Linked DNA regions of Hyalangium ruber. The protein of the gene in region 2 interacts with the protein of the main gene of each other region in a pairwise test. Links are inferred from orthologs where the notes say so. Each region holds a gene or a part of one and is shown on either strand. Other genes may lie near its edges.

What was found.
Region 1: the proteins of SYV04_RS15520 (region 2) and ftsZ interact in binary tests that used the Escherichia coli proteins (3 or more experiments, as listed by UniProt). The link is inferred for Hyalangium ruber from one-to-one orthologs.
Region 3: the proteins of SYV04_RS15520 (region 2) and ftsA interact in binary tests that used the Escherichia coli proteins (3 or more experiments, as listed by UniProt). The link is inferred for Hyalangium ruber from one-to-one orthologs.

Annotation. Positions count from the first base shown.
Region 1 is NZ_JAXIVS010000006.1:421,931-426,169, reverse strand. The notes cover bases 927-3,756. They hold ftsZ (cell division protein FtsZ), read right to left. Parts: upstream 3,040-3,756; coding sequence 1,813-3,039; downstream 927-1,812. Other genes in these bases: SYV04_RS19805 (Ig-like domain-containing protein), read right to left, coding at 3,404-3,756; SYV04_RS19815 (hypothetical protein), read left to right, coding at 1,450-1,797; SYV04_RS19820 (acetyl-CoA carboxylase biotin carboxylase subunit), read right to left, coding at 927-1,265. Also shown: more of SYV04_RS19820, read right to left, coding at 1-926; more of SYV04_RS19805, read right to left, coding at 3,757-4,239. UniProt on the Escherichia coli protein: Essential cell division protein that forms a contractile ring structure (Z ring) at the future cell division site. The regulation of the ring assembly controls the timing and the location of cell division.
Region 2 is NZ_JAXIVS010000004.1:797,463-801,702, reverse strand. The notes cover bases 518-3,348. They hold SYV04_RS15520 (rod shape-determining protein), read right to left. Parts: upstream 2,535-3,348; coding sequence 1,500-2,534; downstream 518-1,499. Other genes in these bases: SYV04_RS15515 (putative ABC transporter permease), read right to left, coding at 2,694-3,296; SYV04_RS15525 (tetratricopeptide repeat protein), read left to right, coding at 518-1,503. In the rest of the region: more of SYV04_RS15525, read left to right, coding at 1-517; SYV04_RS15510 (glycosyltransferase family 2 protein), read right to left, coding at 3,452-4,171; SYV04_RS15505 (pyridoxal phosphate-dependent decarboxylase family protein), read right to left, coding at 4,186-4,240. UniProt on the Escherichia coli protein: Forms membrane-associated dynamic filaments that are essential for cell shape determination. Acts by regulating cell wall synthesis and cell elongation, and thus cell shape.
Region 3 is NZ_JAXIVS010000006.1:404,926-409,287, reverse strand. The notes cover bases 598-3,550. They hold ftsA (cell division protein FtsA), read right to left. Parts: upstream 2,714-3,550; coding sequence 1,481-2,713; downstream 598-1,480. Other genes in these bases: SYV04_RS19795 (cell division protein FtsQ/DivIB), read right to left, coding at 2,760-3,550; SYV04_RS19805 (Ig-like domain-containing protein), read right to left, coding at 598-1,209. In the rest of the region: more of SYV04_RS19805, read right to left, coding at 1-597; more of SYV04_RS19795, read right to left, coding at 3,551-3,614; SYV04_RS19790 (D-alanine--D-alanine ligase), read right to left, coding at 3,744-4,362. UniProt on the Escherichia coli protein: Essential cell division protein that assists in the assembly of the Z ring. May serve as the principal membrane anchor for the Z ring.

The DNA.
Region 1 (4,239 bases), on a different replicon or contig from region 2:
GGGATGTTCGTCTTGATGCCTTCGATGCGGAAGGACTCCAGCGCCCGGATGGAGCGCTCGATGGCCTGCTCCCGCGTGTCACCCGAGACGATGAGCTTGGCGATCATCGGATCGTAGTTCGGCGTGACGGTGTTGCCCTCGGCGTAGCCCGAGTCCAGGCGCACACCCTCGCCCGTGGGCGGCACGAACACCTTGAGCGGCCCTGGGGACGGGAAGAACTTCACCGGATCCTCCGCGTAGATGCGGAACTCGAGCGCCGCCCCGCGCCGCTTCACGTCCTCCTGGCGCACCGTGAGGCGCTCTCCGGAGGCGATGCGCAGCTGCCAGCCGATCAGGTCCAGCCCCGTGGTCAGCTCCGTCACCGGGTGCTCCACCTGGAGCCGGGCGTTCATCTCGATGAAGTAGACGTTGCCCTCAGAGTAGAGGAACTCCACCGTGCCGGCGTTGGCGTAGCCGAACGCCTTGGCCGCTGTCACCGCCGCGGTGAACAGCTTCTCGGTCAGCTCCGCGTTCTTGCCGCCCGCGAACAGCGGCGAGGGCGCCTCCTCCACCACCTTCTGGTGGCGCCGCTGGATGGAGCACTCGCGCTCCAGGCAGTGGATGAGGTGGCCGTGGTGGTCGCCGAGGATCTGCACCTCGATGTGACGCGGCGCCGGGAAGTAGCGCTCCAGGTAGACGCCCTCGCGGCCGAAGGCTGCCTTCGCCCGGTCCGTACACTGGCGGTAGACCTTCTCCAGCTCGGCCGGATCCTTCGCCGCGGCCATGCCGATGCCACCGCCGCCGCCCGCCGCCTTGCAGAGCACCGGGTAGCCGATGCGCTCGGCGCCCGCGAGCGCGCTCTGCACGTCCGGCACCACGTCCTCGCTGCCGGGCACCACGGGCACGCCCGCGGCCGCCACCAGCTTGCGCGCCTGGCTCTTGTCCTTCATCCGCAGCATGGCCTCGGGCGGAGGGCCCACGAAGACGATGCCGGCCTCCTTGCACGCGGTGGCGAACTCGGCGTTCTCCGAGACGAAGCCGTAGCCGGGGTGTACCGCCTCGGCGCCCGTCTTCTTCGCCGCCTCGAGGATGGCGGGGATGTTCAGGTAGCTGTCCTTGGCGGGCGCGGGGCCGATGCGCACCGCCTCGTCCGCCTCCTTCACGAAGGGCAGCTCCGCGTCGGCGTCGGAGTAGATGGCGACGGTGGAGATCCCCATGCCTCGGGCCACGGCACCGATTCGGCGGGAGATCTCACCCCGGTTGGCGATGAGCAGCTTCTTGAACATGGCTGGCACCCTGGGCTCGGAAGGCCGGCCAACCTAATCCCCGCCCCCAGGCCTGACAAGCGAGCAGGCGAGGGCTCGTCACACCTTCGTACAGGCCCGCACAGCTCCGTCGCACCGTTGCGGCGGCCCTCGGCCCTGGCGTACCTTGCGCCCCGTGAAGCAGAACGACACAGGTGCGGGAACGGTGCTGGATCTCCTGGGTGCTCGGCGCGAGCGGCGGCTGGAGCTGTACCGCGCTCGGCTGGCGGACCGCATGGCGGCCAACCGCGTGGCGCTGGAGACTCTCTACCAGGGCGGTACGCTCTTCTCGCCGCAAGGCACGCAGATGGGCCGAGCCCTGCTCAAGGCGCGGCAGTTGCTGCAGCGCGCCACCACCCTGGTGGACCTGCTGGCCGGTGAGGGCGTGGTGCCTCCCCCGCGCCTGCCCGAGCGCATCGAAGAGGTGTACGAGGAGCTCGACACCCTCTTCTCGCGCAGTGACGCGCTCTCCGGCCGGGATGAGGCGAGCGTGGCCCGCCTCCCCCGCGGCTAGCGCAGCCCTACTCCCTTACGGCATCTCCGTCTGCCCCTGCCGACGCAGGAAGGTGGGGATGTCGAACTGATCCTCGTCCAGCGGCAGCGCCGCGTCCTTCACCACCGCCGTGCGGGTGCTGAGGGCCTTGTTCTCCGTGGAGGACATGGAGCGGCTGCCGGCCTTGGCGGGGACCAGGCTGGCCACTTCCTCGCGGGCGGCGCTGAGCACCGAGGGCGCCGGGCGGGTGACGAGCGGCACCGGCGTGGGCGTTACCGCCACCGAACGGGCCTGCTGACGCGCCGCCTCGCGGTGGACGAAGCCCGTGGCGATGATGGTGATCTTCACCTCGTCCTTGATGTCCTCGTCGATGAGCGAGCCGAAGATGATCTCCGCCTCGCCGTCGGCGGCGTCATGCACCAGCGTGAGGGCCTCGTTGACCTCCTGCAGGGTCATGTCGCGGCCGCCAGTAATATTGATGAGCAGGCCGGTGGCGCCGTCGATGGAGATGTCCTCCAGCAGCGGGCTGGAGATGGCCTGCTGCATGGCGTTGAGCGCGCGCTGGTTGCCCGAGGAGCGGCCGGTGCCCATGAGCGCCAGGCCCTTGTCGCTCATGATGGTCTTCACATCCGCGAAGTCCACGTTGATGTAGCCGTGGTACTGGATGAGGTCCGAGATGCCCTGAACGGCGTTGAGCAGCACCTCATCGGCGCGCTTGAACGTCTCCAGGAGCGGCATGGGCTCGGTGGAGAGCGTCAGCAGCCGCTGGTTGGGGATGGTGATGAGGGTGTCCACCGCGGCCTTGAGCTCCACGAGGCCCTGCTCGGCCTGCTTGCGGCGCTTGTTGCCCTCGAACAGGAAGGGCTTGGTCACCACGCCCACCGTGAGGCAACCCAGGCTCTTGGCGATGTCGGCGATGATGGGGGCGGCCCCCGTGCCGGTGCCACCGCCCATACCGGCGGTGACGAACACCATGTCCGCGCCCTCGAGCACGGCGGCGATCTGCTCCTTGGACTCCAGGGCGGCCTCGCGACCCATCTCCGGGTTGGCGCCCGCGCCCAGGCCCTTGGTCAGCGTCTGTCCGAGCTGCAGCCGCGTCGGAGCGTTGTTGGCGGCCAGCGCCTGGACGTCGGTGTTGGCGGCGATGAAGTCGACCCGTTCCAGCTTGGCCATGATCATCGTGTTGACCGCGTTGCACCCCGCCCCGCCCACGCCAACAACACGGATCTTCGCGGCCTGCTTGTTCTGCTCGAACTGGTCCATGGTGATCCTTTCGGCGGAAAGCGCGCACCGCCGCACGCGTTCGCCAAGGCCACCAATCATCAGCAAGTCGGGATCTTTGGCAAGTATTCCGCTACTCGCCTGTAGCACGACGTTGTAGCCCCGAGTCCTGACAGGGACTTACGCGCGACCTGAACATCTGCTCCGTATGGCGCGGAGATCCCACGCGCCATCTTGACTCAGGATCGCGACTTCATCTCAGCCCGGCGCGACACCTGCCCTGCCCCCGGAACGCGACCGCCCTGACGGCAGCGCCCCGGAGATCCACCCCGAAGCGCGAACCGCAGGGCGGTCGGCGAAGACAGTCTCGGTCAGGGGTCTGACATTCCCCTGTGAGCTGAGTCCATCAGGGCTGCTCGACCTCGACCTCCTTGGCCTTGATCTTGGTGACGGAGAACTCGACGCGGCGGTTGTCCTCGCGGCCCTTGGCGGTCTTGTTGCTGGCGATCGGGCGGGCCTCGCCGAAGCCCACCGCCTCCAGGCGGTCCGCCTCGATGCCCTCCAGGATGAGGCGCTCGCGCACGGCCTCCGCGCGGCTCTTGGAGAGGGTCAGGTTCTGCCCGTCATCGCCCTTGTCGTCGGTGTGCCCCTCCACCCGCAGCTTCTCGATCTGCGGGTTGGCGCGCAGCACCTGCGCCACCTGCTTCAGCAGGGGGAAGGACTTCGGGAGGATGGTGGCCTTGCTGTTGGCGAAGAAGACCTTCTCGAGGATGACGACCTTCTCGCCCTCGACGAGCACCTTCACCTTGCCCTTGTCCGGGCAGCCGTCCTCGTCCTTCACGCCGTTGATGGTCTCCGGCTCGTTGGGGCACTTGTCGGCCGCGTCGGCGACACCGTCCCGGTCGTTGTCCGGATCGGCGCAACCGTCCTCGTCCTCGAAGCCATCCTTGTCCTCGGGCTCGCGCGGGCAGCGGTCCTTGTCGTCCGTGAGCCCATCACCGTCCGTGTCCGGGACCGTGTCGGGGCAGCCGTCCGCGTCCTCGTAGCCGTTCTTCGTCTCCGGCTCGTTCACGCACGCGTCCGCCGCGTCCAACAGGCCGTCCTTGTCATTGTCCGGGTCGGGACAGCCGTTCTCGTCCTCGAAGCCGTCCTTGTCCTCGGCCTCCTGAGGGCAGAGGTCCTTGTCGTCCGGGAGCCCATCGCCGTCCGTGTCCACCGGCGCCTTGGGCTGCGGCGGGGCCT
Region 2 (4,240 bases):
CCCGGCAGCCAACTGACCATCTCCCTGCGGAGCCTCAGCGGGCCCCACAAGTTCGAAGCGCGCTGGCCCGGAGAGACGAAGCCCTTCGAGGAGTTCTCCCTGAGGGCGGAGCAGCGCAACTTCTACAACGTGCTGGGCGCGGCCTCGTTCATGGTGGACGACGCGGCCGAGTACACCCCCCCGCGCCGGGTGGATTTTCGCGCCGGAGCCCTGGGCCCCGACGACATGATGTGGAAGGAACGGCTCAACTGGGAGGAGACCGTCCAGGAGCACGCCGATGCCGGGCGCTTGCAGGCCGCCGGAGAGCTGGCCCAGAGCATCGCCCTGGCGGACCCCACCTCGCTCCGGGCTCGCGAGGCGGCCGCGCACTGGCTCATGCGGTACAACCCGTCGAAGGCGCTGGAGTTCGCCCAGCGGCTCATCTCTCGCTACCCGGACGACCGCGCCGCCCATGAGCTCTTCCAAGACGTCTATGGCCTGCTGGGACATGAGACGACCGGAGCCTACGTCTCGATGGACAAAGCGGCTCCGGACGCCTCCGTCGGGCGGGCCCTGGTGCAAGCGCGCTCCCGTCGGCCGGAGGAACAGCGCGAGGCCTACGCGCGCGTCCTGGAGCGCTTTCCCGATTCATTCGAGGCCCAGCGCGCGATGGCCCGCCTCCGTCTCGCGGATGGCTACCCGCAGCGAGCGCTGGAGCTGCTCGATGAGGCGCTCGTCAAGGCGCCCGAGTCCGTGGAGGACCTGGAGCTGCGTGTGCGCGCCCTCATCGCCCTCAAGCGGGTGGGGGAGGCTTCCCGTGCCGTGCAGCGGTATGTGGAGGCCACGGCCCGGCCACGGCGCTCCTGGGAGCTGGCGGTGCTCGCGGGTCGACTGGCCCGCCTCGCGGGACCGGACCGCACGCCGTACATCACGGACCCCCTCCTCCCCGCCGAGTTCATGGAGTCGCCGGCAGCTCAGTTGCGCTTCACGCTCATGACTGGCTTCCGCACCTTGAAGGACGAGGAGCTGAACTTCACGGGCAACGTCACGGAGCGGGAGTCCCTCTGGCTCGCCTTCCTCATCCTCGGCAACGCGGAGAAGGCCGCGGCTCAGGTCTCCTCGGCCAAGGACGGCGTGCTCAACCGCCTGCCCCTGGAGGCCGCAGCGATCCTCGCCCTGGAGCTCACGCGACAGGGGGACACCCAGGCCGCGGAGCGCCTCTTCGGAACGCACTTCGCGCTCATGAAGGCCCGCAAGCCGCTCGAGGCCTATGTGCGCTCGGGCGAGGTGCAGCCCCGCTTTCCGATGCTGCCGCCGGACCTGCTCGCCGTCGCCTACCTGGTGCGCGCTCGCGCCGTCGACAAGGACGCCTTCATCGAGCGGGCCTATGCGCGCTGGACAGACGGGCTCGGTGGCTTCGCCCGCCGCGCGCTCGACCCCGACTACGTGGAGCCCGAGTACCGAGACGTGAAGCCCGTCGACGGGCCTCAGCCTCGGCTTCCCCGGCCGTGGAGCGTGCCTTAGGCCGGCTGGGTGACCTGGCGCAGGATGTCGAGCGACTCCAGCGCCTTGCCCGCGCCAATCACCACCGCCGACAGCGGGTCCTCCGCCAGGAACACCGGCAGGCCCGTCTCCTCGCGCAGCAGCGTGTCCAGGTTCTTCAGCAGCGCGCCACCGCCCGCGAGCACGATTCCGCGGTCGGCGATGTCACCGGCGAGCTCCGGCGGCGTGCGCTCCAGCGTCAGCTTCACCGCCTCGACGATGCCGTTGACGGGCTCGGCCAGCGCGTCGCGCACCTCGTCGCTGCTCACCGTCAGCGTGCGCGGCACGCCCGCCACCAGGTCGCGACCCTTGATCTCCATGGTCATGACCTCGTCGGTCGGGTACGCCGTGCCGATGCCCATCTTGATGGCCTCGGCCGTGCGCTCACCGATGAGCAGGTTGTACTTGCGCTTGACGTACTGGATGATCGCCTCGTCCAGCTTGTCGCCGCCGATGCGCACGCTCTTGGCGAAGACGATGCCGGCCAGGCTGATGACCGCCACGTCGGAGGTGCCACCGCCGATGTCGACGATCATGTTGCCGCTGGGCTCCGTCACCGGAAGCCCCGCGCCAATCGCCGCCGCCATGGGCTGCTCGATGAGGTAGACCTCGCGGGCGCCCGCGTTGGCCGCCGCCTCGCGCACCGCCCGGCGCTCCACCTCGGTAATCCCCGAGGGGATGCCGATGATGATGCGCGGGTTGACGAGCGTCTTGCGGTTGTGGGCGCTCTGGATGAAGTAGCGCAGCATCGCCGCGGTAATTTCGAAGTCGGCGATGACGCCGTCCTTCATGGGGCGGATGGCCACGATGTTGCCCGGGGTTCTCCCGAGCATCTCCTTGGCCTCCTTGCCCACGGCGAGCACCTTCTTGCCACCGCGTGCGTCCTGCTGCACGGCCACCACCGAGGGTTCGTTCGAGACGATGCCCTGGCCGCGGATGTAGATGAGCGTGTTCGCCGTGCCCAGGTCGATTGCCAGGTCACGCGAGAAGAGGGTGTGAAGCCAGTCGAACATACGGGGGCGGGAACTTTCAGGACGGCGGCGGAATTTCCCCAGGGTGAACAAACACCGCGAGCGCAGTGAAGGTATTACTACGTGGCGCGCGGTGCTGAAAGAAAAGCCACCTCTCGTGTCGAGACGTGGGCTGGAGAGCACTCGGCCAGGGAAGGGCCCTCAGCCCACCGGAGAGGGCAGGGCGTCCGCCCCCAGGGGTACATCCTCCCGGGGCTCCGCCCGCTCGGCCGTCAGGGCTCCCTGGAAGGTTGCAGCCGTAGCACCCGCCTCCACCTCGGTGGAGCCGGCGTGGGGGGGCGGTAACACCTCCCCGTTCTCCACGGCGTGGCGGAACTCGGGCGTCTGCCGCAGGGCCTCGCTGGTGACGCGCAGCAGGGCTTCGCGTACCGGCTCGAAGGCCAGTCCGGCGGCGTACCAGAAGGGGAAGTAGTCCAGGCGCACGAGCCCCTTCACGCTCCAGCCTCGCTTTTCGTAGTCCCAGGGGCAGCGGCCGAGTGCCCGGCGCAGCAGCCAGCCGGTGGCGTACTCGGCCCCGAAGATGACGGCGGTGTAGGCAAGGGCCCGTATCGGGCGGGGCAGGAAGCGCAGCCGGTCATGGAGGAACTCCATGCTCAGCGCCGTGGCGCCATAGATGGGGTGCATCCACAGGTACGTCTTCGCCGTACCATGGCTGTCCTTGTGGAGGAGGGCGGCATGCGCGCCGGTGAAGCACACCTCGAGCACCCAGCCCGCACACCCGTAGAGAAGGAATCTGGCGATCACCCTCAGAAGGTAAGAATCCCCCCCCCAACGGTCAGGCCTACCCTCCGGTCCAATGAGGGGGTGTTCCCCAGCGCGCGATTGGGGACCGCCTCCGCCCCGTTACGGTGTCCGAGGGGCGACAGGCTCGGGAAACGCTGTCGGGCAATGAACAGGCCCTAGCGCTTCAGGGCGTACTTGGCGATGACGTAGAGGGCGCGTACTCCGTCCTTCCAGCCGATCTTCTTGCCCTCCTCGTAGGTGCGCCCGTGGTAGCTGATGGGCACCTCGTAGACGCGCCAGTTGCCCCGGGCAATCTTGGCCGTCACCTCGGGCTCGAAGCCGAAGCGCTCCTCCTCCACGGTGATGGAGCGCAGCACCTCGGCGCGGAAGGCCTTGTAGCAGGTCTCCATGTCCGTGAGGTTCAGCCCGCTGGTCATGTTGGAGAGCATGGTCAGCGCGTTGTTCATGACGGTGTGCCAGAAGTAGAGCACCCGCCGGGGCGTGCCGGTGAAGCGGCTGCCGAAGACGACGTCTGCCTCGCCATCGAGGATGGGCTGGATGACGCGCTGGATGTCGCGCGGGTCGTACTCCAGGTCCGCGTCCTGGACGATGATGATGTCGCCGGAGGCCTCGGCGAAGCCCCGCCGCAGCGCCGCGCCCTTGCCCTGGTTCTGGGGCTGGAAGAGCACCTTGAGGTCGTTGCGGTTCGTCGGGTTGCCGCCCAGCAGCGCCAGCCCCTTCTCGGAGAGCTGCTCGAGGAACTCGCGGCTGCCATCCTTGGAGCAGTCGTCCACGAGCACCAGCTCCTTGGGGAAGTCCACGGCGATGCAGCGCCGGAGCAGCTCCGCCAGGGTGGGGACCTCGTTGTAGACGGGGATGACGAGCGAGACGAGCATGACGGGGTGCGGCATTACCTGATTTCGCTGCCTGGAGCGACATTTCTCGGCGCCTGGCGCAGCGCCTCC
Region 3 (4,362 bases), on a different replicon or contig from region 2:
GGTGTCCGTCAGGTTGGTCGAATCGGTGATCGTGTACGTGAACGTCGTGGGGCCCCGGAAACCCGGTGCCGGAGTGAAGAGCACCCCCGTCGCCGTGAAGGTCACCGTGCCGTTGGCCGGCTGGGTGACGGCGGTGACGGCCAGCGGCTCGGGTGGATCCGGCAGGTACGTGTCGTTGGCCAGCACGTCCAGCGGGTAGTTCACCGCCTCGCCGGGCACCGCGAAGGTGTCATCGTTCGCGTTCGGCGGATCCGGCACGTTGGGCGTGACGTTGATCTCGGTGAACCGAGTGGCCGTCTTGACGCCTCCCAGACCGCTGTTGCCCAGGTCCAACACCGAGAAGACCATGGACGTGTTGCCGTAGTAGTCCTGGGCCGGAGTGAAGCGCATTCCCTCCAGCGCGGCGTTGGTATCGGCCAGCGTTGCCTCGAACTGCTGAGAAGGATCGTTGGTGCCGTCGCCATTCAGGAACGTCAGTCCCGTGGTCCGGCTGAGCGTCAGCGTGCCGCGGGCGGTTCCCCCGGTGATCTGCACGGTCGTCCGCAACTTGCGATTGAAGACATCGGGGTCGGCGGTGAAGACGCGGTTGCCGTTGGCGGTCGAGAAGATGATCGGCACGTCCTCGGGGGTCGACTGCGTCATGGGCGACGTGTTCACCGGCGCATCGTTCGCGCCGACGACCGTCTCCTCCGCGTCGGTGTTGTTGCCCGGAATGGGGTCCGTCGTCTGCGAGGAGATCGTGGCGTTCATGCTGAGCAGCACGTCGTCCTGGAAGGGCGCCTGCATGGTGAACTTGATGAGCTGCGGGACGTTCACCGCCAGCGACGACAGCGTGCAGGTCCAGACGTAGATGTTCCCCGGGGTGCTGCAGTTCCAGCCCCCCGCATCGACGTTGCCGAAGAACGAGCCGGCGGGCAGGTTCACCGCCACCGACGGGCTGGTCGCCGCGTTCGGCCCCAGGTTCACGATGTTGAGGCTGTAGGTGACGTTCGCGCCCTCCACGATCGGATCGGCCGACTCGGTGATCTCCAACTGGAGGTTCGCGTCCGGCGCCACCATCCACGCCACGTTCTTGTCCGGCGCCACCAGCCAGGCGCCCTTCAACGTGTCCGCGCGAGCAGCGGGCTGTGCCTCCTGCTGCTCGGCGGCGGCACCAGGGTTCTGAGGCTCCTGGCCGCAGGCGATGCCCAGCACTCCCAGCAGGAGCACGGACGCCAGTACGCGGCGGTGAGTGGAGCGAAGAGGAGACGTGAGGGAAACCGTCATAGTTGGATGTACCAAGACCGGATGGAGCGTCCCCGACTGGCCTGCTCGTATCCGAAGTCGATCGAAGATGGGTACCGACGTAGGAAGTGGGATGAGAGCTTCCTACCTGAAGCGTTTCGTCAAAGATTGTACTCGGGAAATGTTGATCAAAAAAAAGAGGGATCCCACTTGGGGATCCCTCTTCTTGACTTCCGGGTTTTGGTGCGCAGCGGGACTAGAAAATTTCCTCCAGCCACTCACGCATGCGGCCTTTGACCTTCTTGTACACGTTCTCTTCGCGAATCCGGAACATGCGGCGGTCGAGGTGGCGAGCGCCGTAGACGACCAGGCCCACGCCGGTCGCGTACATGGGGCTCTTCACCACGTCTACCAGGCCGCCGATACCGCGAGGCATACCGCGGCGCACTGGCAGTCCGAGCACCTCTTCGGCCAGCTCCGGCATGCCCGCCAGCAGCGTCGAGCCACCGGTGATCACCACGCCCGAGGCGAGCAGATCCTCGTAGCCGCACTTCTGGATCTCGCGGTGGACGAGCTGGAAGATCTCCTCCACGCGCGGCTCGAGGATCTCGCAGAGGATCTGCCGGCCGAGCACGCGCGGCTGGCGGCCGCCCACGCTCGGCACCTCGATGGTCTCATCCTTGTTCACCATGGAAGAGAGCGCGCACCCGAACTTCTGCTTGATGCGCTCTGCCTCGTGCGCCGGGGTGCGCAGGCCGATGGCGATGTCACTGGTGAGGTTGTTGCCGCCCAGGGCGATGACGGCGGTGTGGACGATGGAGCCGCCCACGAAGATGGCGATGTCGGTGGTGCCGCCGCCGATGTCCACCAGGCACACGCCCAGCTCCTTCTCCTCCTCGCCCAGCACCGCCTCGGCGGAGGCCAGCGGCTGCAGGACGATGTCGGAGACGTTGAGGCCGGTGCGGTTGGCGCACTTCACGATGTTCTGCGCGCTGGAGACGGCGCCCGTGACGATGTGGACCTTGGCCTCCAGGCGCACGCCCGCCATGCCGAGCGGCTCTTTGATTCCGCCCTGGTCGTCGATGATGAACTCCTGGGGCAGGACGTGAATCACCTCGCGGTCCAGGGGAATGGCCACCGCCTTGGCCGCGTCGATGACGCGGGCGATGTCCGCCTCGCGGACCTCCTTGTCCTTCACCGCGACGATGCCCTGGGAGTTGAAGCCCTTGATGTGGCCACCGGCGATGCCGGTGTACACGTGGGAGATCTCCGCGCCGGCCATCAGCTCGGCCTCCTCCACCGCGCGGCGGATGGAGGCCACGGTCGCCTCGATGTTGACCACGACGCCCTTGCGCAATCCCTTGGAGGGGTGGGTGCCGATCCCGATGATGTCGATGCCGCTGTCGGTGAGCTCCCCGACGATCGCGCAGATCTTCGTCGTGCCGATGTCGAGGCCGACGATGATCTCCCCAGACTTCTGCTTCGCCATGACCACTGCCTCCCCGGTGCCCCCACTCTCGTGAAAGGGCGTGCCCTTACCGCGTCGAGACCCCGCTCCTCTCGGAGGCGGAGTTCGAAAGCTTCACTGCCACCCAGCCGGGCCGAGCCCGGTTGTCCAGGTGAATCACATCCGCGCTCAGTCCCCGCGTGCTCAGCTCGCGCCGCACGCGCGCCAGCCGCGAGAGCTTGGCGTCCGCATCCCCCTCGCCCATCCGCACTTCCTGCCCCGCCATCGTCACCAGCGCCAGCGCCGCGCCCTCCAGCCGCACCTCGGACAGCCGCTCGTGGCGGCCCGGCTTGAGCGCCGCGTAGGAGTGCGCCACCGCCAGCGCCGCGCGCATCCGCTCGCGCACCCCGTCGGGATCCTTCACGTAGGCGTCGCGCTCCACGCCGGTGACGAGCGGCAGGTCCAACCCATCGCCCGGAGTCACCCGCTTGAAGGGCTCGCCCTCATCGTCCAGCACGTACAAATCCCCCAGCACCACCAGCGCCGCCGGCGCGTGCTCCACCACCTGCACCGAGACGGTGGCCGGGAAGTGCCGCGTCACCTCCACGCCCCGCACCCACGGGTGCTGGAGCATGGCCCGCTCGAGCGTCGCCACGTCCATGGCGAACAGGTTCTGTCCCGGCGCCAGGCCGGACAGGCGCACCAGCTCCGCGCGCGAGGCGCGCGACAGGCCGGTGAAGCTCACCTCCTGAAGCTGGAAGCGCGGAGACGACAGCGCCCAGCTGCGCACTTCCACCCCACCCCACACCAGCCCGGCGGTCAGCACCGCCGCCAACAGCCCCTTGCCCACCGAGGCCCCGTGCGTGCGCACGGCGCCCTTCACCGCGTCCTTCTTCTGGGCGGTGTCCTGACGGCGGCGATTTCGGGACTTGCCAAAGGCCATGGAAAAGAGGTCCGCATGCTGCGCGCGGTTGGATCGCCGCGCCAGTTTTTGGCTACAGGTACGTCGCTGTATCTGCCGGGCTGGGGGAAAACCCCAGGGGTGGGAGGAAAATCGGGCGGTTGGCGCTGCTCAGGCCTTGAGCGCGGCCCCGAGGAGAATCCGCTCGCACAACGTTGGGAAGTCGATACCCCGCCCCGCGGCGATCTTCGGCAGCAGGCTGGTCTCGGTCATGCCCGGCAACGTGTTGGTCTCCAGCACGAATACTTCTCCTCCCTCGGTGACGATGACGTCGGAGCGCGACGCCCCTCGGCACCCCAGCGCCTTGTGGGCGCCGAGGCACACCTCGTTCACCCGCGCATACTGATCTGCGGGCAGGGGTGCTGGGAAGAGATACTGCGTTCCACTTCCGGCCTTGTACTTGGCCTCCTGGTCGTAGAACTCCCGCGCGACGACCACTTCGATGACGCCCAGGGCCTCGTCATCCAGCACGGCGCCCTGCACCTCGCGCCCCTTGATGAAGCGCTCGACGAGGAGGAAGCCCGCGTACTTGGAGGCGTCATCCACGGCGGCCAGGTAGGCCTCCTTCGTCTTGCAGACGTGAACGCCCACGCTGCTGCCCTCGCGGCTGGGCTTCACGACCACCGGGAACGGGAACGGCAGGGAGTCGACCGCCGCACGGGCGGCCTGGGCCTCGGTGAACACCTTATAAGGAGGCGTGGGGATGCCGTGGGTGGTGAACATCTGCTTG